Regions from separate parts of the Rhizobium sp. CG4 genome, predicted to be linked through region 1. Evidence: predicted binding sites of a transcription regulator. Region 1 holds the regulator's gene; each other region holds the start of a gene.

Region 1 (7,962 bases):
ACGGTCAGCTGCTTGGACTTCTGACGAACTTCAACAACGTCGCCTGGCTTGCAACGGTAAGAACCAACGTTAACGCGAACGCCATTAACCGTGACGTGGCCATGGTTGATGAACTGACGCGATGCGAAAACGGTTGGAACGAACTTTGCGCGGTATACGATCGCGTCCAGACGGGACTCGAGCAGACCGATCAGGTTCTCGGAAGTGTCACCCTTGCGACGGTTAGCTTCGTCGTAGGTTGCGCGGAACTGCTTTTCACGCAGTTCACCGTAGTAGCCCTTGAGCTTCTGCTTGGCGCGCAGCTGCGTGCCGAAGTCGCTCATCTTGCCCTTGCGGCGCTGACCGTGCTGGCCAGGACCGTATTCGCGGCGGTTTACTGGGGACTTAGGACGACCCCAGATGTTTTCGCCCATGCGGCGGTCAATTTTATACTTAGACGATTCGCGCTTGCTCATCGTATTTCCTTCTCAACATATTATACCGGTTTGTTGCCAAACCGGATTAAGGAAACACGCCCTCCTCTGAGTTCTGTTGATGAACTCTGACAGGTCTCTCACATTTGCGAATGGAGAAGCCACGGGACATGTCGGTGATGTTGACTACCGAACGTCAGTTATTAAAACTGCAAGGCAGTCAACGAAACACACCGGGCTTTGCGGCCCGGCGTTGATGGGGCTTCTAGGTGGCCTTCATAAAATTGTCAACGAGAAAAAAATTGCATCCCGCCCTTGAAAGCGCATTTTCCTGCACTATTTCGTTTGTCGTGATCAGGACTCGGGCCCCTCTGGCGTATTACCGGACAATACGTGATGTCGAGTCTCTTTAGGTTGGGGCCCACGTTTATTTCTGTCACACGTTCCCCAGCCATATAGCCAACCTGTCCGGCAAAGGTTGACTGATGGACTTTCTGTTCTCGGATTTTCTCGGCACCCCCACATGGATGTGGGCGGTCTTCATTTCTCTCGTTCTTGGCCTTTTGGCACTGGACCTTGGTGTTCTGCATAAGAATTCCAAGGAAATCGGCATTCGCGAAAGCTTGCTGATGTCCGCTTTCTATATTGTCATCGGTTTGTCCTTCGGTGGCTGGATCTGGTACCAGTCGGGCCAGCAGCCTGCCATGGAATATATCACCGGCTTCGTGGTGGAAAAAAGTCTGGCGATGGACAACATCTTCATCATCGCCATGATCTTCTCCTATTTCGCCATTCCGCGCCAATACCAGCACCGCGTGCTGCTGTGGGGTATTCTGGGTGTGATCGTGCTGCGTGGCATCATGATTGCCGCTGGCGCTGCCATCGTCGAAAACTTCCACTGGGTGCTGTACCTCTTTGCGGCCTTCCTGGTGTTTACCGGCCTCAAGATGCTGTTTTCGGCCGATCATGATGAGAACGATCTCGACAACAACCGCATCCTGAAGTTTCTCAAGCGCCACCTGCCGCTGACAAACCGCCTCCATGGCGAAAAGTTCTTCGTCAAGGAAACCGACGAGAAGACCGGCAAGCTGAAAACCTTTGTCACCCCGCTGTTTCTGGCGCTGGTGATGGTGGAAATTGCCGACCTGATCTTTGCGGTTGATTCGATCCCGGCGATCTTTGCGATCACCACCGACCCGTTCATTGTCTATACGTCGAACATTTTCGCGATCCTTGGCCTGCGTGCACTCTACTTTGCGCTGGCAGCCCTGATCCACCGCTTCGCCTATCTCAAATATGCGCTGGCTGCGGTTCTGGTGTTCGTTGGCTCGAAAATCTTCGTGGCTGACATGCTGGGTCTGGCAAAAATCCCGCCTGCCGTCTCGCTTGGCGTGACCGTCGCAATTCTGGTGACCGGTGTTGTCGGTTCGCTGTTTGCCACACGCAAGCAAGCAAAGGCTGTCGAATAATGTCGCGCTTCACAACATCCCGAAACTCCACCATCCTCGGCGCCACGCCGAGGATGGGCACCACCAGATGGCCGGTAACATCAGTCCATGTCTGCGATTTCAGCACGATGATTCTCGGACGTGATCCGAGAATGAACAACGGCAGATGGTCGGGACGCACCCGACCATAAGATAGAATAACGGCTTTAAAAAACAGCAGCCTTATTCGGCTGCCAGCGTCGCCTCATCATCAGCCGCATCCGCATCACCGGGTGCGGTTTTTGCATCAAGGTCCGGAAATGCCACGATACGCTTGCCGGAGAAATCGGCATGCACCACGACCAGCTCCTTCTCCTCGAAATAACCGAGCAGACGGCGTGCACGGCGTGCAGAATGCGTGCCATAGGCGCGAGCAATACGGGCATCAGATGGGCAAGGCTCCTCGCCCAGCGCGGCTTTAACCAGCATCAGGAATACGCCCTGCAGATCGTCGGAGACGTTTTTCGACAGATCGAGTGCCGTTTGCCAGCTTTCACTTGCCGCCATTTCGGCATCAACGCCGGAACGGGTAATTGCCACCTGACGGCGGAATTCCGACAGCGCCATCGGCGTGCCGGGAATGCGGCGCATGCGGGCACGCACCAGAAAGTCCTGATAGAGCACCGCATCGGTGCGATAGGCCGATTGCGGATCATCCAGAATTTCGTAGAGAACGCCTGAAATCTTCTCTTCGCGCTCTTCCGGCGTCATGTCCGAGGCGCTGCTGCGCTGCGGCTGTTCGGAGGCTGGCGTTATCGCGGCTGGTGTCGAGCGGGACAGCTCGGCCAGAATGTCTGTTGTCGGGCGCGGTGCCGGTGGCGTGCGGCGCACAGGCGCGCGCGTAAATTCTTCCGGGTCCGGCGTGAAGATCAGGTCTTCCACGTCCTGCGGCGCATCGGGCAGCGGCATCAGCTTGGGCGATGACGACCGAGCCGAGGTTTCCACAGCACCAATCACGATAGGCAGTGGGCGGCGCGACAGAGCCGGGCCAAGCGCCACGAAATTACCACGCTGCAAATCGCGGAACATTTCCGCCTGACGGCGGTCCATGCCGAGCAGGTCGGCTGCGCGTGCCATGTCGATATCAAGGAAAGTACGGCCCATCAGGAAGTTGGAGGCTTCCGCCGCCACGTTCTTGGCAAGTTTTGCCAGACGCTGCGTGGCGATAACGCCGGCCAGACCGCGCTTACGACCACGACACATCAGGTTGGTCATGGCGCCAAGCGATGCCTTGCGGGCATCTTCGGTTACTTCACCAGCCACGGACGGCGCAAACATCTGCGCTTCGTCGACCACCACCAACACCGGGTACCAGTATTCACGGTCGGCATCGAACATGCCGTTGAGGAATGCAGCTGCGGCCCGCATCTGCTGTTCGACATCAAGACCTTCAAGCGTCAGGACGCAGGATACGCGGTGTTGGCGAATACGGTTGGCAATACCGGCCAACTCACCCTCTGTGCGCTCGCCATCTACAACGATATGACCGAACTTGTCAGCCAGCGTCACGAAGTCCCCTTCAGGGTCAATAATGACCTGCTGAACCCAGGGGGCGGATTGTTCCAGAAGCCTGCGCAGCAGATGCGACTTTCCGGAACCGGAATTGCCTTGCACCAGCAGACGCGTGGCGAGCAATTCCTCAATGTCGAGTTTGGCAGCCTGCCCACCCGATAGCGTTCCCATGTCGATGCCGACCTGCAATGCCCTAAAACCTTATACTGTCAAAATTGATGTTGAATGCCGACTCCGAACGAGCAGCGAACCCTCCCCATAACAGAGATTTCAACGCAATGCTTCCTCGTGAAGGTAAAAATGCACAGGGAATATGCGCTGCCAACCCAATCTGGTGGAGAGAATCAAACGAACCGAATCACAGCGCCTTACGATATCAGATTGATAATCATGCCGGTTGGTCGGCTAACGGGCGGTGTTGCGAGCCTCAGCTTTCTGACGGATCGTTTTGTGATGAATTGACGTGAAATCGTTTAAAAAACAGCGTGATAGGCAGCGATTACACGTCTTGGCTGTTTTGAAAGAAAATTCACCGGGGCGGCGATTACGAAATATTAAAGCCTTGCGGAACACATATGGAACATATAGTGTATGTTCTGCATTTGTTTCGATTTTCATCAACGGTTGGGGTGCGACTTCATGCTCACACGCAAACAGCAGGAACTGCTTCTTTTCATTCACGAAAGAATGAAGGAATCCGGTGTTCCTCCCTCATTTGATGAGATGAAGGATGCGCTTGATCTCGCGTCCAAATCCGGCATTCACCGGTTGATCACAGCGCTTGAAGAACGTGGCTTCATTCGCCGCCTGCCAAACCGGGCACGCGCACTGGAAGTCATCAAACTTCCTGAAGCCTATTCGCCAAGCCTCAAACCACAGCGTGGCTTCTCACCAAGTGTGATCGAAGGCAGCCTTGGCAAACCAAAACCGGTTGTCGCCCCTGCTCCGACCCCCGCCCCTGTCAGCGCCAATGATGGCGGCAGCTCGGTATCGGTGCCGATGATGGGACGGATCGCGGCCGGTGTCCCGATCTCCGCCATCCAGAACAACACACATGATGTGTCCGTGCCGGCTGACATGCTGGGTTCTGGTGAACATTACGCACTGGAAGTGCGCGGTGACTCGATGATCGATGCCGGCATCTTTGACGGCGACACGGTCATCATCCGCAACGCCAAGACCGCCAACCCCGGTGATATCATCGTGGCGCTGGTCGATGATGAAGAAGCGACCTTGAAGCGTTTTCGTCGCAAGGGTGCATCGATTGCGCTTGAGGCGGCAAACCCGGCCTATGAAACCCGTATTTTTGGACCTGACCGCGTCAAGATCCAGGGCAAGCTGGTTGGCCTGATCCGCAGATACCACTAAGCGGTCATCAGCAGACCCATATCACTGCCAGGTGACGCGCCAGCGCGTCATCGCTACTGTCGCCGGAAAACACCCGACACAACTGGCCTTCAACTCACTTTAGCCTAGCGACGGTCCAGCAGTTGCGAGACATGTTCTGGCACTTCCGTTTCAAATGTCCTGCTGCGCCAGTTATAATAACGATGCATGGTCCATGGACGGTAGGAACCATAAATGGCAGCCGTCATCCTCTCGATCGGCAAATGCTGGTTTGCGGCGGTTGTTGCCTCAGTTGAAAATGTGATCTCCAGCGAACCGGTGCGCCGCAATGTCTGGGCACTGAGTAAAAAGGCGCCGGAGCGGCAGGTTTCAAATGATGTGGGACGCGTGGTGATAACCACAGAACCGATGTCGCAAGCGAGACCAAGATATCTGTTATCCAGCACGGAAATCACCACCTGCCCCTTCGCTGATCTGGCGATGCACCAGCTGTCGCGGCGGCAGGTAAAGGCATCGGTTGCATTTGTAACGGCGGCAGACATCACCTGCCTTTCAGCCTGAATGATGTGTTCGTCCAGCATCGGCCGTCGTGATCGTGGTGGCGCGGCATCAGTATTGCCAGTCGTTTTGTCATTGGCATCGTCAGGCGATGGTTCTGGGGCTGGCAGTTCCGGCAGCATGTTTGGCCGAATATATTTGTCAGGTAAGAACAAAGCCCGCGCCCATTGGTCATAGATAAAGCCGGATGGGCGTTGGCTGGTGCTGGCAACCTGATCCTTGCCAACCAGTGCCATCAGTTTCCCGTCCTCAAAAACCACCAGATCGGGATTGTCCTGTTGCCGTGACAGCACAAACAACCCAAGGACTGCCAGCAGGAACACAGCACTTACCCAGGCAAGTCGGGTGCGAAACAGTGTCAGCACCAATAGGCCAAGCGTTCCGGCGCCCAGAAACCATTGATGCTGTCGTCCGACCCCGGCATCGCCTCCCCATGAGGCGACATAGGTGGCAATATCAATTGTCATCGCCATGCCGTAACCCATGACGGTCAGAAACGGACCATCCAGCCCAAAGGGCATCAGTAACATGGCGATCAAGGCAAAGGGCATGACGATGAAAGACATCACCGGCATGGCGGCGAGATTTGCCGCCAGTCCATAGGTGGTGACACGGTGAAAATGCTCCATCGAATAGATGGCCGTGGATACCCCACCAATCAGCGAGGTCACGACAATACCGGCGCAGAAGCTGCCAAGGATGGAAGCACCCTTGAGGGCGATCGGCATATTACTTGGCCGGAAGGTTGCGCTGTCTTGTGCGGCGCGCCGCCGTGTCCAGAAACCATACGCGGCGACCAGCGCAATGGTTGCGGCAAAGGACATCTGGAAACTTGGCCCCATGACCTCTGACGGCGAAACGCAGATAATAATGATGGCGGAAATGGCAACATTTCTGAGGCTGATCGAGGGACGGTCAAACAGCACGGCGATCAGCATGATCGACATCATCAGCCAAGCCCGTTCGGCCGACACTGCAAATCCTGAAATCAGGTAGTAGGCGAGCGTCATGACAAGGGCGGCAAAGGCAGCGATCTTCTTGACCGGCCGCCTCTCGGCAAAACCCGGAAAACAGCTGAGTGCCGTGCGCAAGCCAACGAAGAATATGCCCGATGCCAGCGCCATGTTGAGGCCCGAAATGGCAACGATATGGGCAAGGCCGGACACACGCAGTGCTTCCATGGTGGTTTCTGATATCGCCCGCCGTTCATCGGTTATGATCGAGGCGGCAAAAGCGCCGGCGTCGCCGCCGATCGTGCTGCGGATGCGCTCGGCAATGGCGCTGCGCAATTGATAAAGTCCTGTATCAGTCACGCTGAGCCAGTGGCCGCGTTCCGCAATGCGGCGTTTGATCGCCTCACTCACCGCAGGCTGTGGCGCTCCATAAAAGAAACCGGTTGCACCTATGCCATTAAAATAGCCGGAAAAGGCAAAGTCATTCAGACCAGGCAAGGCCGGTCCTGAGGGTGGAGACAGGCGTGCGCGGCCGGTAACGCCCTGCCCGATTTCTATCGGTTGATGGCGACTTCTTGATAGTGCCGTGATCTTCTGCGGCGGGCGCGACAGTAGAGGGTTTTCAGTTCCGGTGACCGATATGATGTAGCGCCAGTAACCGCGCGCATCCACCTCGCGTCGCTCGACAACACCTGACACGACTGTGGTGACCGGCGTATCAATAATGACGGTATCCTGCCGCCAAGTTTGCAATTGCGCCAGCAGCATGCCTGCCAGACACAGCGCAACAAGGTTAAGCAATCCTGCCAGTTTTGCCGCGCGGTACCGCAGGGTGACCGCAAGTGTGCCGGCTAAACAAAAGCCGCCAGCAAGCAGGTAGGGTGACGGTGTCTGAAGGCTTGAAAACCAGATGATGGCACCGACTGCCAGAAAAACCGGAATACAAAGAAAGCCGTGGCCATAAGCCTTTTCGATGTCCAACATGCGCGACAGCGACGATATCCGGCCGGATAAATTCCCTGCCGTTGCAGACTGTTCATAAACCTCTGCTACCCCGCCCTGATACCGTTGCAGAGCAAAGGAATCACCCTCACCGGGGAGATCCAGTCTCAACGGTTCCTGCTGTCGCAATTCTTGCGATGGTCTTACAGTCAAACCCGCAGCTCCCCCGCCGGACAGGGGGTAATTTGCAACCGGCACAACAACAATGCAACCACTTATATTTTAAGGAAGCATTGACCTAATATGAAACAGTGAAACGCCAAAAGCCTAGTTTTTGGCACAAGTTGATACCGCAACGCACAATTTGCCTTTTGGATAGCTTGGCATATGGCGCAGGATCAGATAGCTATCCTGAACGCTTAACGCCTAGATGCCTCACGGCATCCAAAACGCATGTTCTCGGAGGATTATGATGACGGAAAAAAGCGCTTCTATTACGCTCGGCGACAAGACAGTAGAACTTCCCATTCGAGAGGGAGCGATAGGCCCAGACGTCATCGACATCGCTGCTTTGTACAAGCACACCGGCAATTTCACCTATGATCCCGGCTTCACATCGACTGCATCTTGCGAATCCAAGATCACCTATATCGATGGTGACGAAGGCGTCCTTCTGCACCGTGGTTACCCGATCGAGCAGCTTGCCGAAAAGGGCGATTTCCTTGAAACCTGCTACCTGCTTCTGTACGG
Region 2 (7,962 bases), 500 kb from region 1:
GTCACCCACGGACAGTTGCCCTTGTTCATAGCGTGGCAAAAGCAGGTAGAAGGTGATGATGAATTGCAGAGCCAGCGCCAGCGAAATCATTGCCACGAACACGATACGGCGCAGTGAATAGAGCCGCCAATTGTCGTAGATCGAACCTGCACTCTCGGCAAAGCGCGCCTTCATCCATTCCGTACTGGCGGTGTGCCGCAAAGGTTCGATCATGCTGATGGCATTACCGACAAAACCGGCATTCTGCTGTCCGGCATCAATGGCCTTTTCGAGATAAGGACCGGTGATGCGGTTGGAAACCATTGTTAGGCCGATAAAGATCGCACCGTAGAGACATACGATCAGCAGCACATCAAAACTGATGACCGCGCCCAGCATCAGGGTCGCAAACAGGAAAGCCGAAATCCCAGGCAGAAACGAAATGAACATCATCTGCATGAAGATGGATGTTGCCGATGCGCCTTGCGTTTGCGCCGCCTGGATTTCGGCCGGATTGTGATCGGTAAAAAACGATGGCGGTTTGTTGATGATACGCTCGAAGAAACCGGTCGCAGCGATGTAATCCAGCCGTTCAGAATGAATGACGGCCATATATTGCGTGCAGCGCTGCACGCCCATGGCACCGGCTGTCAGCAGCGCATAAAAGGTAAAGGCCAGCATCCAGCGGGCCGGCGTATCCGGCAGATCGTCCACCAGCCGGGAAAAGACATAAGGGCCTGTGACAGCCAGTATCGATCCGGCAAGGATGGTCACGACAAGAAGGGAAATCGACAGCCGGGCATTCTTCCAGTAGTCAGCATAAATGCGAAGAAGCGGCCCGATTGCAGCCCTGTAATTATTCCGCATAAACGGCACTCCCCAGGTTGAGACAACTCAAGGTGAATAACCGCAGTAAAGGTCGCGGGCGGGTATTTCAACCCGCAGGCCCCAGGCGGGATTTTCAAAAACCGATCGAACGCAGGACTGCGACCGTTGCCACGCCGGTAAAAGCCGCCGGCAGAAGCGACAGGCGAAGTGCGGCAACGGCCGTTACCAGACAGGCAATGCTTTCCGCCGTACCGGTTGACAAGGCGGTGGGCGTCACCACGGCCATCAGCACCGCTGGTGGCACCGATGACAGCGCCTTTTTCATGCGTGGGCCGGGATTGGTGTAGCGGACCAGCAGCAAACCGCCCATACGGGTGCTTACCGTCGCCACCATCATCGCAAGGATGGCAAAAAATGTTGATGTATCAAGGCTCATGCCGGTTGCTCCGCATCAGCCTTGTTCTCATCCGGCAAACATTCCGTCCGCCCAAAGGCTGCCATGGCCAGCCCGGCAAGTGCGCCCGTGGCAATGTACCAGGCACCGGGAATGTAGAGGTGTGTCACCCATGAGGTCAGTGCACTGGCCAGCAGGACAAGTCCGGTTTCGGTGCCCTTCCAGAACCCCATCAGCAACACAATGAATACGGCGGGAAAGGCAAAGTCGAGCCCGATCACCGTCATGTCGCCCATGACCGAGCCAAGCAAGGCGCCAGCCATGGTCGAGACATTCCAGACGGCGTAGATCGATAGCGCAGCACTGGCAAAAAAAGCCGGTGTCAGCCTAGCCTTCATCGCACGGAATTCGGACAACGCCCAGGATTCGTCCGTCAGTACCAGCATGGCGGCATATTTACGCCAGCCGTTGAACCCATCCAGCTTCGAGGCGATGGACGCACTCATCAGCACGTGGCGCAGATTGACCAACAGAGCGGCAAAACCGAGCGCCACCCAGCTTGCCGGATGGATCCATAAATCCATGGCAACGAACTGCGAGCCGCCGGCAAAGACAAACAGCGACATCAGGCAGGCCTCGAGTGCCGACAGACCCTTTGAAACCGCGACCGCACCAAACACCACGCCAATCGGTACCATCGCCACCAAAAGCGGCGCTGCGGCCCGCAACCCCGCCAGCACGTCACCCGACTTCACTATCTTTGCCATCACCATCTCCGATATCCTGGGAGATGGCAGGTAGAGAAGGATGATGGGTGCGTCTTGAACAAAAGTGATGGGGACAGAGAACAGCCCGGAACCGTTGCCGGACGACTTGGTCTCAGGCAGCGCGGAACTGACCCGGTGTAATGCCGGTGCGCGCCTTAAAGTGGCGAGTGAAATGCGCCTGATCGGCAAATCCGCATTCCAGTGCCACAGAGGCGGGATTATCGCCAAGCCGCAGCAAACGACGCGCCTTGCGAATACGCACATCCGTCAGATAGGCGTGCGGCGTGATGTAGAATTCCTTGCGAAACGCCCGGATCAAATGGGCGCGGCTGAGCCCGGCAATGGCCGCCAGCTGTTCCAACCCGATGTCGATCTCGCAATTGTCGGTGAGATAATCCCTTACCCGGTAAACTGCGGTGCGTTCGCGCGTTTCCACCGGCAGGATGATCGTGCTGCCGTGGCGACGAAATAGTTCTGCCAGTACGCTGAACATACCTTCATCGGCCTCCAGCGCACCGGACTTCTGCTCGAGTCGCTGATGGGCAATCTGGAACGCGGCAGCCATTTGCGGGTCTTTTGGCAAAAAGCGCGGGAAAGACGGCGTGCCATGAAACGCCCTGCCCGTCACGTCCTCAATCACCTCCTGCAACAACTCCATGTCGGGATAGATCATCCGGTAGCGATAACCTTCACCTCCCGGTGCACCATCATGGATCTGGCCGGGATTGATCAGGTAAAGATTGCCGGGACCAGTCTGCTCTCTGCTGCCATTGATCGTCGATATCTGCGAACCGGATTCGATAGCACCAATGCTGAAGGTCTCATGCGCGTGCGGGGAATATTCATGCGTCAGGAAAGTCGCGCTCAGGCACTCCATATGCCGGAACCGCCTGTCGCGCCAGAAACGTGTGGTTTCCGTCGTGGCAAGCGGCATATCGTCAAGGGCCTGTTTCTGCGAAACGCTGTGCATAGTGAAAGAATAAAGCAATCCGTCATTACCGTCTTGAACAAAAGTGATAGGCTTTGGCTCAAATAGTTTTTGAGCAGCATTGCGAGACAGCATGACCGATTTCGACGAAAGCCTTTCCGATTATGACGAATTCGAGCATGCGCCGCTGCGGCTGACCGTTGATCTCGGTGCACTGGCGGATAACTGGCGCGACATGAAAAAACGCTCCGGCAAGGCGCGGACCGCCGCCGTGGTCAAGGCTGACGCCTATGGCATGGGTATCGAAGATTGCGGCACCACGCTGTACCATGCCGGGGCACGGGACTTTTTCGTGGCAACCGTTGCCGAAGGTGTAACACTGCGTCCGCACGCTCCCGAGGCCCGTATCTTTGTGCTGTCAGGCATCTGGCCAGGACAGGAAGCCCATTTCTTCAACAATGATCTTGTGCCTGTCGTCGCGTCGGAAGAGCAGCTGGCCTTCTGGATGTCGACGCTTGCCGAACGGGGTGATCATCCCTTCGCCCTTCATGTCGATACCGGCTTCAACCGTCTTGGATTGCCGCTGGATGAGGCACTGTTTCTGGCCGAAGATATCTCTCGGCCAGCCAGTTTCGACCCGGTTCTCGTTCTATCGCACCTCGCATCGGCTGACACCCCCTCTTCCGCCATGAACAAGGCACAGCTTGAATCATTCCGTAAGGTTAGCGCTGCTTTCGAAGGTGTCGAATCAAGCCTTTCAGCTTCTGCTGGAATATTTTTGGGTCCAGACTATCACTTCGATCTGACCCGTCCCGGCATCGCGCTTTACGGCGGCGAAGCCGTCAATGACGTGGATAATCCGATGCGCCCGGTCGCCAAGGCGGAAGCGCGCATCATTCAGGTGCGTGAAGCCGGTGAAGGACAGACCGTCAGCTACGGTGGCACTTTCCTGCTCAAGCGCGCCAGCCGCCTTGCCATAGCATCAGTCGGTTATGCCGACGGTTATCAGCGTTCGCTTTCCGGTTCCGGCATTCCTTTGAGGGAAATGGGTTATGGCGGCGCCTATGGTTTTATCAACGGCCACCGGGTCCCGGTTGCCGGTCGCGTGACCATGGACCTCACCATTTTCGATGTCACCGATGTGCCCGAAAATGCCGTGCGCGCTGGAGATTACATTGAACTGTTCGGCCCCAATGTACCGGTGGATGAGGTCGCGCGTGCGGCAGGAACCATCGGCTATGAAATGCTGACCGGCCTTGGTCTGCGTTATGAGCGGCAGTATTTGTTCGACGGCGAATAATTAAAACCGCACCGCCTTTAAACAACAGGCTTGCAAAGCCGACGGCAGGCGTTTATCCCGGCATTAAGTTCTTTATTTGTTCTCATTCAAGATACTGCCGGGAGCCACAACCGCATGGCCAAGACCAAAACCCAATTCGTGTGCCAGAACTGTGGCACGGTGCACACCCGCTGGGTTGGCAAGTGTGAAGGTTGCGGTGAGTGGAACACCATCATTGAAGATGACCTGATGGGTGGCATCGGCTCAGGGCCTGGCAAAACACCCAAGAAAGGTCGCCCGGTCGCTTTGACGGCACTATCAGGGGAATCGGAAGAAGCACCGCGTATTGCAACCGGCATGGACGAGTTGGACCGCGCAACCGGTGGCGGTTTCGTCCGTGGCTCGGCAGTGTTGATCGGTGGCGATCCCGGTATCGGCAAATCGACGCTGCTGATGCAGGCCGCCGCAGCCCTGTCGCGACGCGGCCAGCGTATTATTTATGTCTCGGGTGAAGAGGCCGTGGCACAGGTTCGTCTGCGTGCGCAGCGTCTGGGCGCGGCACAAACCGACGTGCTGCTGGCGGCAGAAACAAATGTCGAAGATATTCTGGCAACCATTTCCGAAGGCAAGCGCCCGGATCTGGTGATTATCGATTCTATCCAAACCCTGTGGAGCGACACGGCCGATTCGGCACCCGGTACAGTCACCCAAGTGCGTACCGGCGTACAGGCGATGATCCGTTTTGCCAAACAGACCGGTGCCGCCATGGTGCTTGTTGGCCATGTGACCAAGGAAGGCCAGATTGCCGGTCCGCGTGTTGTTGAACACATGGTGGATGCGGTGCTTTATTTTGAGGGCGACCGCGGTCACCACTACCGAATCCTGCGGACGGTGAAGAACCGTTTCGGACCAACGGATGAAATCGGCGTGTTCGAAATGTCCGACAAGGGGCTGCGGGAAGTTTCCAATCCATCCGAGCTTTTTCTGGGTGAACGCAACGCAAAAGCCCCGGGCGCTGCGGTTTTTGCCGGCATGGAAGGCACCCGCCCTGTGCTGGTTGAAGTGCAGGCGCTGGTGGCAGCCACCTCTCTCGGCACCCCGCGCCGCGCCGTTGTCGGTTGGGATTCGTCACGCCTTGCGATGATATTGGCGGTGCTGGAAGCCCATTGCGGGGTGCGACTTGGCCAGCACGATGTGTACCTCAATGTCGCTGGCGGTTACCGCATCTCGGAACCGGCCGCCGACATGGCTGTGGCTTCCGCACTGGTTTCGTCGCTTGCCGGTCTTGCCCTTCCGGCCGATTGTGTTTATTTCGGCGAAGTCAGCCTGTCAGGAGCGGTAAGACCCGTTTCGCACACGGTGCAGCGGTTAAAGGAAGCGGAAAAACTGGGCTTTACCCAGGCGCTGCTTCCAACAGCATCGGCGGAATTGCCTAAAACCGGCAATGGCCGATGGGCAGAAATTGAAAGCCTGCCGGATCTCGTTGCGCGCATCGCAGGTTCCGCCAACCGCTTCAAACAGGTTGAGGAAGATGAATATTGATCCTTTCGCTGGCTAAGCCTGTGGTGTAAGAGGATCGCAAACAGGCAAGACGGTGCTTTGATAAAGCCCCGCGACCTTTGGAGCTGGTATATGCCCATCACGATTTTCGACGGTATTGTTCTCGCCGTTGTACTTTTCTCAGCCGTTCTGGCCATGGTGCGCGGTTTTTCCCGCGAAGTTCTGTCCATAGCAAGCTGGGTTGGTTCGGCTGCTGCCGCCTACTATCTCTACCCGGTTCTGGTGCCTTACGCCAACAACTACACCAATGACCACCGCATCGCGATTGCCGGTTCGGCGGGTGTGGTCTTTCTTGTTGCGCTGATCGTTATTTCGTTCATCACGTCGAAGATTGCCGACTTCATCATCGACAGCCGCATCGGCGCGCTGGACCGCACGCTTGGCTTCCTGTTCGGTGTAGCCCGCGGCCTTCTGCTGCTGGTCGTTGCACTGGCATTCTGGAACTGGTTGGTTGACGTCAAGATCCAGCCGACATGGATGACCCAGGCCAAGTCCAAGCCATTCCTCGACATGCTGGTGCAAAAGCTGGAAGCTGTGCTGCCAAGCAACATCGAGCCTGAAGTTCTTGATCGTATCATGGGCCGCAATCAGGATGCGACAACGGAACAGGCGCCTTCTGAAGAGGCCCCTGCAACCAACGCACCGGCAACAAACAATTGACACTGTGTTGCGTCTTGCGTGATACGCAAGACGCCTTACATGTGGTATGGTTTTTCAACAGAGCAGTAACGGACCTTCCCGGAGAAAGATTTCACCGGTCAGGTCTTTGTTTTTTGGGCGCATGATTTTCAAATCCACGACTATTTGAAGGTTGGGCGAAGATCAAAATATTACAGTACCTCGAACGCTTGATGACATGAAGCACGGTACTGTAGGGAGCAAAGGCAAGACGCATGAACCAGCCGCTTTCGCATTCCACGATCAAAGATGTTATCGATGGCGACACGCTGCATGAAGAGTGTGGCGTGTTTGGCATTTTGGGGCATGAGGACGCAGCTACGCTGACTGCTCTTGGCCTGCATGCCTTGCAGCATCGTGGACAGGAAGCCGCCGGTATCGTTTCCTTCGACGGCAAGCGCTTCCATCAGGAACGTCATATGGGTCTGGTCGGTGATCATTATACCGACCCTGCAACCCTCGCCCGCCTGCCCGGCCATATCGCCATTGGTCACACTCGTTATTCCACGACCGGCGAAGTGGCGATGCGCAACGTGCAGCCGCTGTTTGCCGAACTGGAAGAAGGCGGTATTTCGATTGCCCATAACGGCAACTTCACCAACGGCCTGACCCTGCGTCGCCAGATCATCGCTACTGGCGCAATCTGCCAGTCGACCTCCGATACCGAAGTTGTGCTGCACCTGATCGCCCGTTCGCGCCACAGTTCAACATCCGACCGCTTCATCGACGCAATCCGTCAGATGGAAGGCGGTTATTCGATGCTGGCCATGACACGCACCAAGCTGATTGCCGCACGCGACCCCACCGGCATCCGCCCGCTGGTCATGGGTGAACTGGACGGCAAGCCGATCTTCTGTTCGGAAACCTGTGCGCTCGACATTATCGGCGCCAAGTTCGTGCGCGATGTTGAAAACGGCGAAGTGATCATTTGCGAAGTGCAGCCGGATGGTTCGGTCACTATCGACGCCCGCAAGCCAAGCAAACCGCAGCCAGAACGCCTGTGCCTGTTCGAATATGTATATTTTGCACGCCCTGACTCCGTGGTTGGCGGCCGCAACGTTTACACCACCCGCAAGAACATGGGTATGAACCTAGCCAAGGAAGCCCCGGTCGAAGGTGACGTCGTTGTGCCTGTGCCGGATGGCGGCACGCCTGCAGCGCTTGGTTTTGCGCAGCAGAGTGGCATTCCGTTCGAATACGGCATTATCCGTAACCACTATGTTGGTCGCACCTTCATCGAGCCTACCCAGCAGATCCGCGCTTTCGGCGTCAAACTGAAGCACTCTGCCAACCGTGCAATGATTGAAGGCAAGCGCGTTGTGCTGGTCGACGATTCCATCGTTCGTGGCACGACCTCTGTAAAGATCGTCCAGATGATCCGCGAAGCCGGCGCCAAGGAAGTTCACATCCGCGTTGCCAGCCCGATGATCTTCCACCCGGACTTCTACGGCATCGACACGCCTGACGCTGACAAGCTGCTGGCAAATCAGTACGCCAATGTCGAGGACATGGCGAAGTTCATCGGTGTGGATTCGCTGGCCTTCCTGTC
Region 3 (7,962 bases), on a different contig from region 1:
AGTTTCTTCACCTTGATGCGTGGCATCAAATCCATTCTCCAGGTCTGGATCGGCTCCCAGATCCCCGATTACAACGAAGCGTTTGCGCTTGCGGTGCTCGCCATGCTGCCGCCGGTTCTCATCGTGGTGATTTTCCAGCGGTGGTTCATCAAGGGCCTCACCGAAAGCGATAAATAAAGGATAGGTAACATGGCCGAGATCGAAATCAGTCAGGTCTGCAAGGATTACCATGGTGGCGTACGCGCCGTTCACGGGGTCGATATCTCCATCAATGACGGCGAGTTCATCGTGCTCGTTGGCCCATCCGGCTGCGGCAAGTCCACACTTTTGCGCATGGTCGCGGGTCTCGAAGAAATCTCCGAAGGCACGGTGAAAATCGGGGGGCGTGTTGTCAATAATATTGACCCTGCTGACCGCGACATCGCCATGGTGTTCCAGAACTATGCGCTTTACCCGCATATGACTGTGTATGAAAACCTCGCCTACGGTCTGAAAAACCGCAAGACACCAAAGGCTGAGATTGACGCACGCGTGCAGGAAGCAGCGCGCATGCTGGAACTGCAGCCCTATCTGGAGCGCAAGCCGCGGGCCCTGTCCGGTGGTCAGCGTCAGCGCGTTGCCATGGGTCGCGCCATCGTGCGCAAACCGGCTGCGTTCTTGTTCGATGAACCTCTGTCCAACCTGGATGCCAAGCTGCGTGTTTCGATGCGCGGTGAAATCAAGCGTCTGCAAAAGCGTCTTGGCACGACATCGCTTTACGTCACCCATGACCAGCTGGAAGCCATGACACTGGCCGACCGTCTGGTTGTACTGAACGGTGGCCGTATCGAGCAGATTGGCGCACCTCTGGATGTTTATCACACGCCAGCCTCGACATTTGTCGCAAGCTTCATCGGCTCGCCGGCCATGAACCTCGTTGCCGGTGAATTACATGGCGATCGTCTCGCCATCGGCCCTGAAATCATGACACTGAAGAGCTTTGCGCCGGCATCCGGTGCTGTCACGGTTGGCATGCGAGCCGAAGATTTCCGCATCGCCGGGCCCGAGGAAAAGGGGCTGGCATTCCGTGTCGATTATGTGGAAGAGCTGGGTTCGCAGCGCCTCGTACATGGTTTTGTCGGCGATCAGGCAATGACGGCTGCCTTCCCGCCGGATCTGCCAGTACCGCTGGAGTTCTCGCTGACCATCGCGCCGGAGAAGCTGCACTTCTTCTCTGTTGAAACAGGAAAGCGGATTGAGCAGCAACATGCGCGTTTCAATGCAGAACAACAGACCGCTGCTATCCCTTTATTTGCGGGATGAAACGTCTGCATTTGAGGCCAGATCGATAAAATTGAACGGACTGGATGAACGGTATCGTTATTTGTTTGCGCTAAACCCCAATCGACAAAACCGGTTGGGGAAAGCGTATGTCGATCAAGATCATGTTGGCAAGTTCGTTGGCTATGGCAATTCGTAGCGTGCCGCTTATTCCCTTGACGTCTCGTCGCGGCAATCTGGACGCCGTCGTTGCCGCTTCAAGCCATGGCATGGATATGAAGGACGCGCCAATCAATCCGGACTGGATTTTGTCAGGCACGCCACGTGCGCGTGCCGCAGACCATTCCAGAAGTCGTGATCGCGCCTCCAGCACTGCAATGTGGGACTGCACAGCCGGTGAATTTCGCTGGTTTTTCGGTTGGGATGAGACCGTTTATATCCTGGAAGGTGAAGTGCATGTCACGGCTGAAAACGGTGTGGTGAGTGTGTTGCGCAGCGGTGACGTTGCTTATTTCCGCGCCGGAACATGGGCGACATGGCGCGTGGACAACTACGTGCGCAAAGTGGCTTTTATGCGCCGTCCGTTCCCGACAATGCTGGCTCTGGCCTATCGTGTCTGGAACAAGATTTTCTCGGCTCGCTCCTACAGCCTTGCCAGGTAGAGTATCAATAAAACTCATAGATGCCGCATGTTGCAGCAGTTGCCTTTAAAGCCCCTCTATCCTAAATCTGTCGGGCTTTGAGAAAAGGGACTGCGCATGGCAAAAATCAAGAACGTTGCGATCCAGATGGATCATGTAGCCGGCATCAATATTGCCGGGGATTCGACCTTTGCCATGAGCCTTGAAGCGCAGGCCAGAGGCTACCGGCTGTTTCATTACACACCGGACCGTCTCAGCATGCGTGACGGCAAGATTTACGCCACTGTCGAGCAGATGGAACTGCGCGACATCAATGGCGATCACTATTCGCTGTCAGAACCGGAGCGCGTTGATCTGTCGACGATGGATGTCATTCATCTGCGCCAGGATCCGCCCTTCGACATGGCCTATATTACCTCCACGCATCTGCTGGAGCGCATTCACCCCAAAACATTGGTGGTCAATGATCCGGCCTGGGTACGCAACTCGCCTGAAAAGATCTTCGTCACCGAATTTGCAGACCTGATGCCGGCAACGCTGATCACCAAGGACGTGACCGAGATTGCCCGCTTCCGTCAGGAAATGGGCGATATTATTCTGAAGCCGCTCTACGGCAATGGTGGCGCTGGCGTATTCCATTCGACCCGTGACGACCGCAACTTTTCGTCGCTTCTGGAGATGTTCGGCCAGATGTTCCGCGAGCCCTATATCGCCCAGCAGTACCTGCCTGACGTCCGCAAGGGCGACAAGCGTATCCTGCTGGTGGATGGTGAGCCGGTTGGTGCCATCAATCGTGTTCCGGCTGAAAATGATGCCCGCTCCAATATGCATGCCGGTGGTCGCCCCGAGCCGACAGAACTGACGGTGCGTGAAAAGGAAATCTGCGAGCGGATTGGTCCTGCACTACGTGAGCGCGGTTTCCTGTTCGTCGGTATCGATGTGATCGGTGACTACATGACCGAGATCAACGTGACCTCGCCGACCGGCATTCGCGAAGTGAAAAAATTCGGTGGTGCCGACGTGGCAAGCCTGTTGTGGGACGCCATTGAGCGCAAGCGCGAAGCGCAGGGCTGATTGGCTCTGTCTGTCTGGATGTGAAGGAATAGCCATTCCTTTGCATCCATTACAACTCCAACACACCATATACGTGAAATTGTTCACGTAACGTTCTTGTTTTGCAACGTCACTTGTGTCAGGCTGTTTGAAGCGGCCGGACAACGGGCAGATCATGTCTGGCCATGGCCGCTATAATCAGGTCTTCCGCCGGTCTCTTGCCATGAGGCGCCGAACCAGCGGATGCGGTTTACGGGAGCAGGCCATGGTGGCTCGGGTCAATACGGTCGCATTTCAGGGCATCGAAGGTGTGCCCGTTGAAGTTCAGGTGATGGTTGCACCGGGCCGCGTCGGCATACAGATCGTCGGACTGCCGGATAAAGCCGTTGCGGAAAGCCGTGAACGCGTCCAGGCCGCCTTGCATGCGTCCGGGCTTGCGCTCCCCCCAAAGAAGGTCACCGTCAATCTTGCCCCGGCAGATTTGCCAAAAGAGGGCAGTCATTTCGACTTGCCCATTGCGCTTGCCCTCATGGCGGCGCTCGGGGCCATACCTGCTGAAGCGCTGGCCGGTTACGTTGTTTTGGGAGAACTGAACCTTGATGGAACGATTGGTGCGGTAGCCGGCGCACTGCCTGCTGCTATCGGTGCCAATGCCATGGGTAGAGGCCTCATTTGCCCGGCGGACAGCGGCCCGGAAGCCGCATGGGCCGGCGCGGATATTGATATTCTGGCACCGCGCAGCCTGATTGCGCTGGCCAATCATTTTCGCGGTACGCAGCTTTTGTCGCGCCCGCAACCCGCCATCCGTGCGACACCCGCCAACATGCCTGACCTTGCCGACATAAAGGGGCAGGAGAGCGCCAAACGGGCGCTCGAAGTTGTTGCCGCCGGCGGTCATAACATGCTGATGGTTGGACCTCCGGGATCTGGTAAGTCGATGCTGGCTTCCCGACTGCCGTCTATCTTGCCGCCCCTGTCGGCAGCAGAATTGCTGGAGGTCTCGATGGTGCATTCCATTGCAGGCCAGCTTTCTGGCGGAAAACTGTCCGATAGCAGGCCGTTTCGGACGCCGCATCACTCTGCCACCATGGCAGCCCTTGTCGGCGGCGGTTTGCGTGCCAAGCCGGGTGAGGCATCGCTGGCCCATAATGGCGTATTGTTTTTGGATGAGTTCCCGGAGTTTTCACCGCAGGTGCTGGATGCTTTGCGCCAGCCGTTGGAAACCGGCGAATGTATCATAGCGCGTGCCAATCATCGCGTGAGCTATCCGGCGCAAATTCAGCTGGTTGCAGCGATGAACCCCTGCAAATGCGGTATGGCAGGCGAACCTGGCTTCACCTGCGCCAGAGGACCACGCTGCGTTTCCGATTATCAGGCCCGGATTTCCGGTCCACTGATGGACCGTATCGATATCCGCGTCGATGTTCCCGCTGTTTCGGCGGCAGACCTCATCCGCCCAATGGCGGCTGAAAGCAGCGTGGATGTTGCAAGGCGTGTAGCGCGTGCCCGTGAACGTCAGCAGGAACGGTATGCCAGTGCCGGTTTTGCCGAGATCAGGACCAATGCCCGTTGCTCCACCGCCCTTATTGAACGTTTTGCAGAACCGGACGCCGGTGGCTTGCAGCTTCTGCGTGATGCCGCAGAACGCCTGAAATTCTCAGCGCGCGGTTATCACCGTATTCTCAAGGTGGCGCGGACACTTGCCGACCTTGAGGGGCACGACATCGTCAGCCGCATCCATCTGGCTGAAGCCATTTCCTATCGTATTGCTGGAGAAAGGCTCACCGCTGCGGCGTGAGGCTTAAAAACTTGGGTGTAGAATTGGCCCGCCGTGCGCGACAGCATGGCGGGCCTTTTTTTGTGTTAGAGACCGAGACCTTCAAACAATGCTGTCGAAAGATAACGTTCCGCAAAGGACGGAATGATCACGACGATGTTCTTGCCAGCGTTTTCTTCGCGGCTGCCCACCTTGATGGCGGCTGCAAGCGCAGCGCCGGAGGAAATGCCAACCGGAACACCTTCAAGGCGCGCAACGAGGCGTGCCGTTTCAAACGCCTCGTCATTGGTGACGGTGACGATTTCATCATAGATGGTTGTGTCGAGAACGGCGGGAGCAAAACCTGCGCCGATGCCCTGGATCTTGTGTGGGCCGGGGTTGCCTCCGGACAGAACGGGGCTGTCAGCAGGCTCAACCGCAACCACCTTAAAGCCTGGTTTACGTGCCTTCAATACTTGGCCAACACCGGTAATGGTGCCGCCGGTGCCAATACCGGACACGAGAATGTCGGCAGAACCGTTGGTATCGTTCCAGATTTCTTCGGCAGTTGTCTTGCGATGAATCTCAGGGTTGGCTGGGTTTTCAAACTGTTGCGGAATAACGGCGTCAGGCAGTGTTTCTGCCAGTTCCTGCGCCTTTGCAATGGCGCCCTTCATACCCTTCGGGCCTTCGGTCAACACAAGCTCGGCACCCAACAGCACCAGCATCTTGCGACGCTCGACCGACATGGTTTCCGGCATGGTCAGAATAAGCTTGTAACCCTTGGAAGCGGCCGCGAAGGCGAGCGCGATGCCGGTATTGCCGGATGTCGGCTCAACAAGCGTTGTCTTGCCGGGGGTGATCTTGCCCTGTGCTTCAAGGCTTTCGATCAGCGCTACGCCAATACGGTCCTTGACCGAGGAGATCGGGTTAAAGAATTCGAGCTTTGCCAGAAGGTTGGCCTTGACGCCTTTTTCCTTGGCCAGCTTGTCGAGGCGTACGATCGGCGTATCACCAATCGTCTCGGTGATCGACGAATAGATACGTCCGCGTCCGGGCTTTCGGGCTTCTGACATGATAGTCTCCTTTAACATGCAACCGGCAGAAATTACCGCGCAGAATAGGAGCAATCACGGTTTCAGGCTAGCGAACGTTTGTTCTTATGCGAGCCGTTACTTGGAAAATTCTCGTGAAATCTCCACTTTAGTCGAACAAATATTTCAACTGGCGCGGGTGGCAATCATTGCCGCTGTTCCCGCCAGAATACCGGCGGCTGTGCGGTTGAGAATTTGCAATGCGAGGGGTTTCTTCAGCAGAGTGCGCGCCTTGGTGGCAAGCAGGATGTAGGGCAGAAGCACTGCCAACAAAACCACGAATGTAACGGCAATCAGCGTCAGATATTCCGTGATACCGATAACACGAATATCAATTAACGTTGGAACAAGTGCCACGTAAAACAGCATAGTTTTGGGGTTGCCGAGCGTGATCAGAAGACCTGACATGAATGACATGCCGATGCTGGTGGATTTACGCGCTTTCAGGTCGGTCGACAAAAGCCCCGCCGTCCAAAGCTTCCATGCAATATAGATGAGGTAGGCAGCGCCCGCGAATTTCAGCACCAGAAACGCTTCGTGGAAGGTCTGCGCGACAAAGGCCAGTCCAAGAATAACGGCTGTCAGATAGACCATATCTCCCAGAACAAGCCCAAGCCCCATGAAGAAGGTTTCGCGAAAACCGGAGCCCAAAGCACGCGCCACAATGGCAGTCATGCCGGGGCCGGGAATGGCAGCGGCAATGAACAGGGCTGTGGCGTAGGCAAGCAGGGTACCGATTGTCATGGAAGGCTCCGAAAACACATTCTGCTGTGCGGTGTATCCAACTGGCATGAACTTTTCAATCATGACAATTCGGGCGATGCAGACGCGCGCAAACCGATGCGTTTTAAGACCCCTCAGGCAGTCCCAGTTGAACCGAAGCCGCCCGTTCCACGGCTGGTCTCGGAGGTCTCACTGACCTCGGTCACAACAACCTGCGTCACAGGTGCAATCACCATCTGTGCGATGCGCATGCCGCGTTCGATGACGAAGTCTTCCTGCCCGAGATTGGCGAGAATGACTTTGACTTCACCGCGATAATCGCTGTCCACAGTGCCTGGTGAATTGAGGCAGGTGATACCGTTCTTGATCGCAAGACCGGAACGAGGGCGAATTTGCGCTTCAAAGCCAACGGGCACTTCGAAGATGAAACCTGTCGGCACAAGCATGCGCTGACCGGACTTCAGGATAACCGGAGAATCGGCATCCACGGCAGCGCGCAGGTCCATGCCAGCAGCGCCGCTGGTTTCGTAAGATGGCAGTTCCACCCCCTTGCCATTGGCAAGACGGATTAGTTTAAGCTGCGGAGATGAGGACATATCATAAGGCATGGTGCCATTTGCTTTGTCACGGTGGCGCAGGTCAATTGCATATCGCGGCTTGAAACTGTAAAGACGGCGCCAATCAACAGGAATTTCTCAATGGCTGAAACACTCGCCGAGGCGGTATCCCGCCGTCGCACATTCGCGATTATTGCGCACCCGGATGCCGGTAAGACGACGCTGACCGAAAAACTGCTGCTGTTCGGCGGAGCTATCCAGCTGGCCGGTGAAGTGAAGGCGAAGAAGGACCGTATCCAGACCCGTTCGGACTGGATGAAGATAGAGCGCGAGCGCGGCATCTCGGTCGTCACCTCTGTTATGACCTTTGAATATAATGACCGGGTGTTCAACATTCTCGATACACCGGGCCACGAAGACTTTGCGGACGATACCTATCGCACGCTGACGGCAGTGGATGCCGCGATCATGGTTATCGATGCCGCCAAGGGTATCGAGCCGCGGACGCTGAAGCTGTTTGAAGTCTGCCGTATGCGCGACATCCCGATTATCACCTTCATCAACAAGATGGACCGTGAAAGCCGCGACCCATTTGAAATTCTGGATGAGGTGGAAGAAAAACTGGCGCTGGACACCGCGCCTGTAACCTGGCCAGTTGGCCGCGCCAAGACATTCTCCGGTGCATATAATCTGGCCAACAACACGTTCCGTGGTGTCGATACGCAGGTTGAATCTTTGCCGGTTGATGGCCCAAGAGCAGTTGCTGACCGTCTGCCAGAAAATGAGCGTGAAGCCTTTATCGAAGAAACGGAACTGGCGAGAGAAGCTTGCCGCCCATTTGATCGTCAGGCTTTTCTCGAAGGCCACATGACCCCCGT

What was found. The regulator LexA, encoded in region 1, represses DNA repair genes until DNA is damaged. The targets are predictions, from matches to a motif close to TGTTCNNNNTGTGTTCNG.
Region 2: radA (DNA repair protein RadA) is a predicted target of LexA. The motif match lies at 4,263-4,280, and genes of this name have one in related genera.
Region 3: HGO37_RS11125 (YifB family Mg chelatase-like AAA ATPase) is a predicted target of LexA. The motif match lies at 3,056-3,073, and genes of this name have one in related genera.

Annotation. Positions count from the first base shown of each region.
Region 1 is NZ_JABAEG010000002.1:218,109-226,070, forward strand. Features, by position in the region: gene rpsD (30S ribosomal protein S4) at 1-455, opposite strand, end outside; gene HGO37_RS06225 (TerC family protein) at 899-1,882, shown strand; gene HGO37_RS06230 (ATP-binding protein) at 2,084-3,601, opposite strand; gene lexA (transcriptional repressor LexA) at 4,052-4,780, shown strand; gene HGO37_RS06240 (ComEC/Rec2 family competence protein) at 4,885-7,383, opposite strand; gene gltA (citrate synthase) at 7,685-7,962, shown strand, end outside.
Region 2 is NZ_JABAEG010000002.1:717,454-725,415, forward strand. Features, by position in the region: gene HGO37_RS08615 (ABC transporter ATP-binding protein) at 1-846, opposite strand, end outside; gene HGO37_RS08620 (AzlD family protein) at 941-1,243, opposite strand; gene HGO37_RS08625 (AzlC family ABC transporter permease) at 1,240-1,968, opposite strand; gene HGO37_RS08630 (AraC family transcriptional regulator) at 2,081-2,902, opposite strand; gene alr (alanine racemase) at 3,030-4,196, shown strand; gene radA (DNA repair protein RadA) at 4,311-5,717, shown strand; gene HGO37_RS08645 (CvpA family protein) at 5,808-6,395, shown strand; gene purF (amidophosphoribosyltransferase) at 6,629-7,962, shown strand, end outside.
Region 3 is NZ_JABAEG010000003.1:180,908-188,869, forward strand. Features, by position in the region: gene ugpE (sn-glycerol-3-phosphate ABC transporter permease UgpE) at 1-177, shown strand, start outside; gene HGO37_RS11110 (sn-glycerol-3-phosphate import ATP-binding protein UgpC) at 190-1,302, shown strand; gene HGO37_RS11115 (cupin domain-containing protein) at 1,410-1,922, shown strand; gene gshB (glutathione synthase) at 2,019-2,975, shown strand; gene HGO37_RS11125 (YifB family Mg chelatase-like AAA ATPase) at 3,220-4,752, shown strand; gene cysK (cysteine synthase A) at 4,818-5,786, opposite strand; gene HGO37_RS11135 (LysE family translocator) at 5,931-6,548, opposite strand; gene dut (dUTP diphosphatase) at 6,662-7,135, opposite strand; gene HGO37_RS11145 (peptide chain release factor 3) at 7,226-7,962, shown strand, end outside.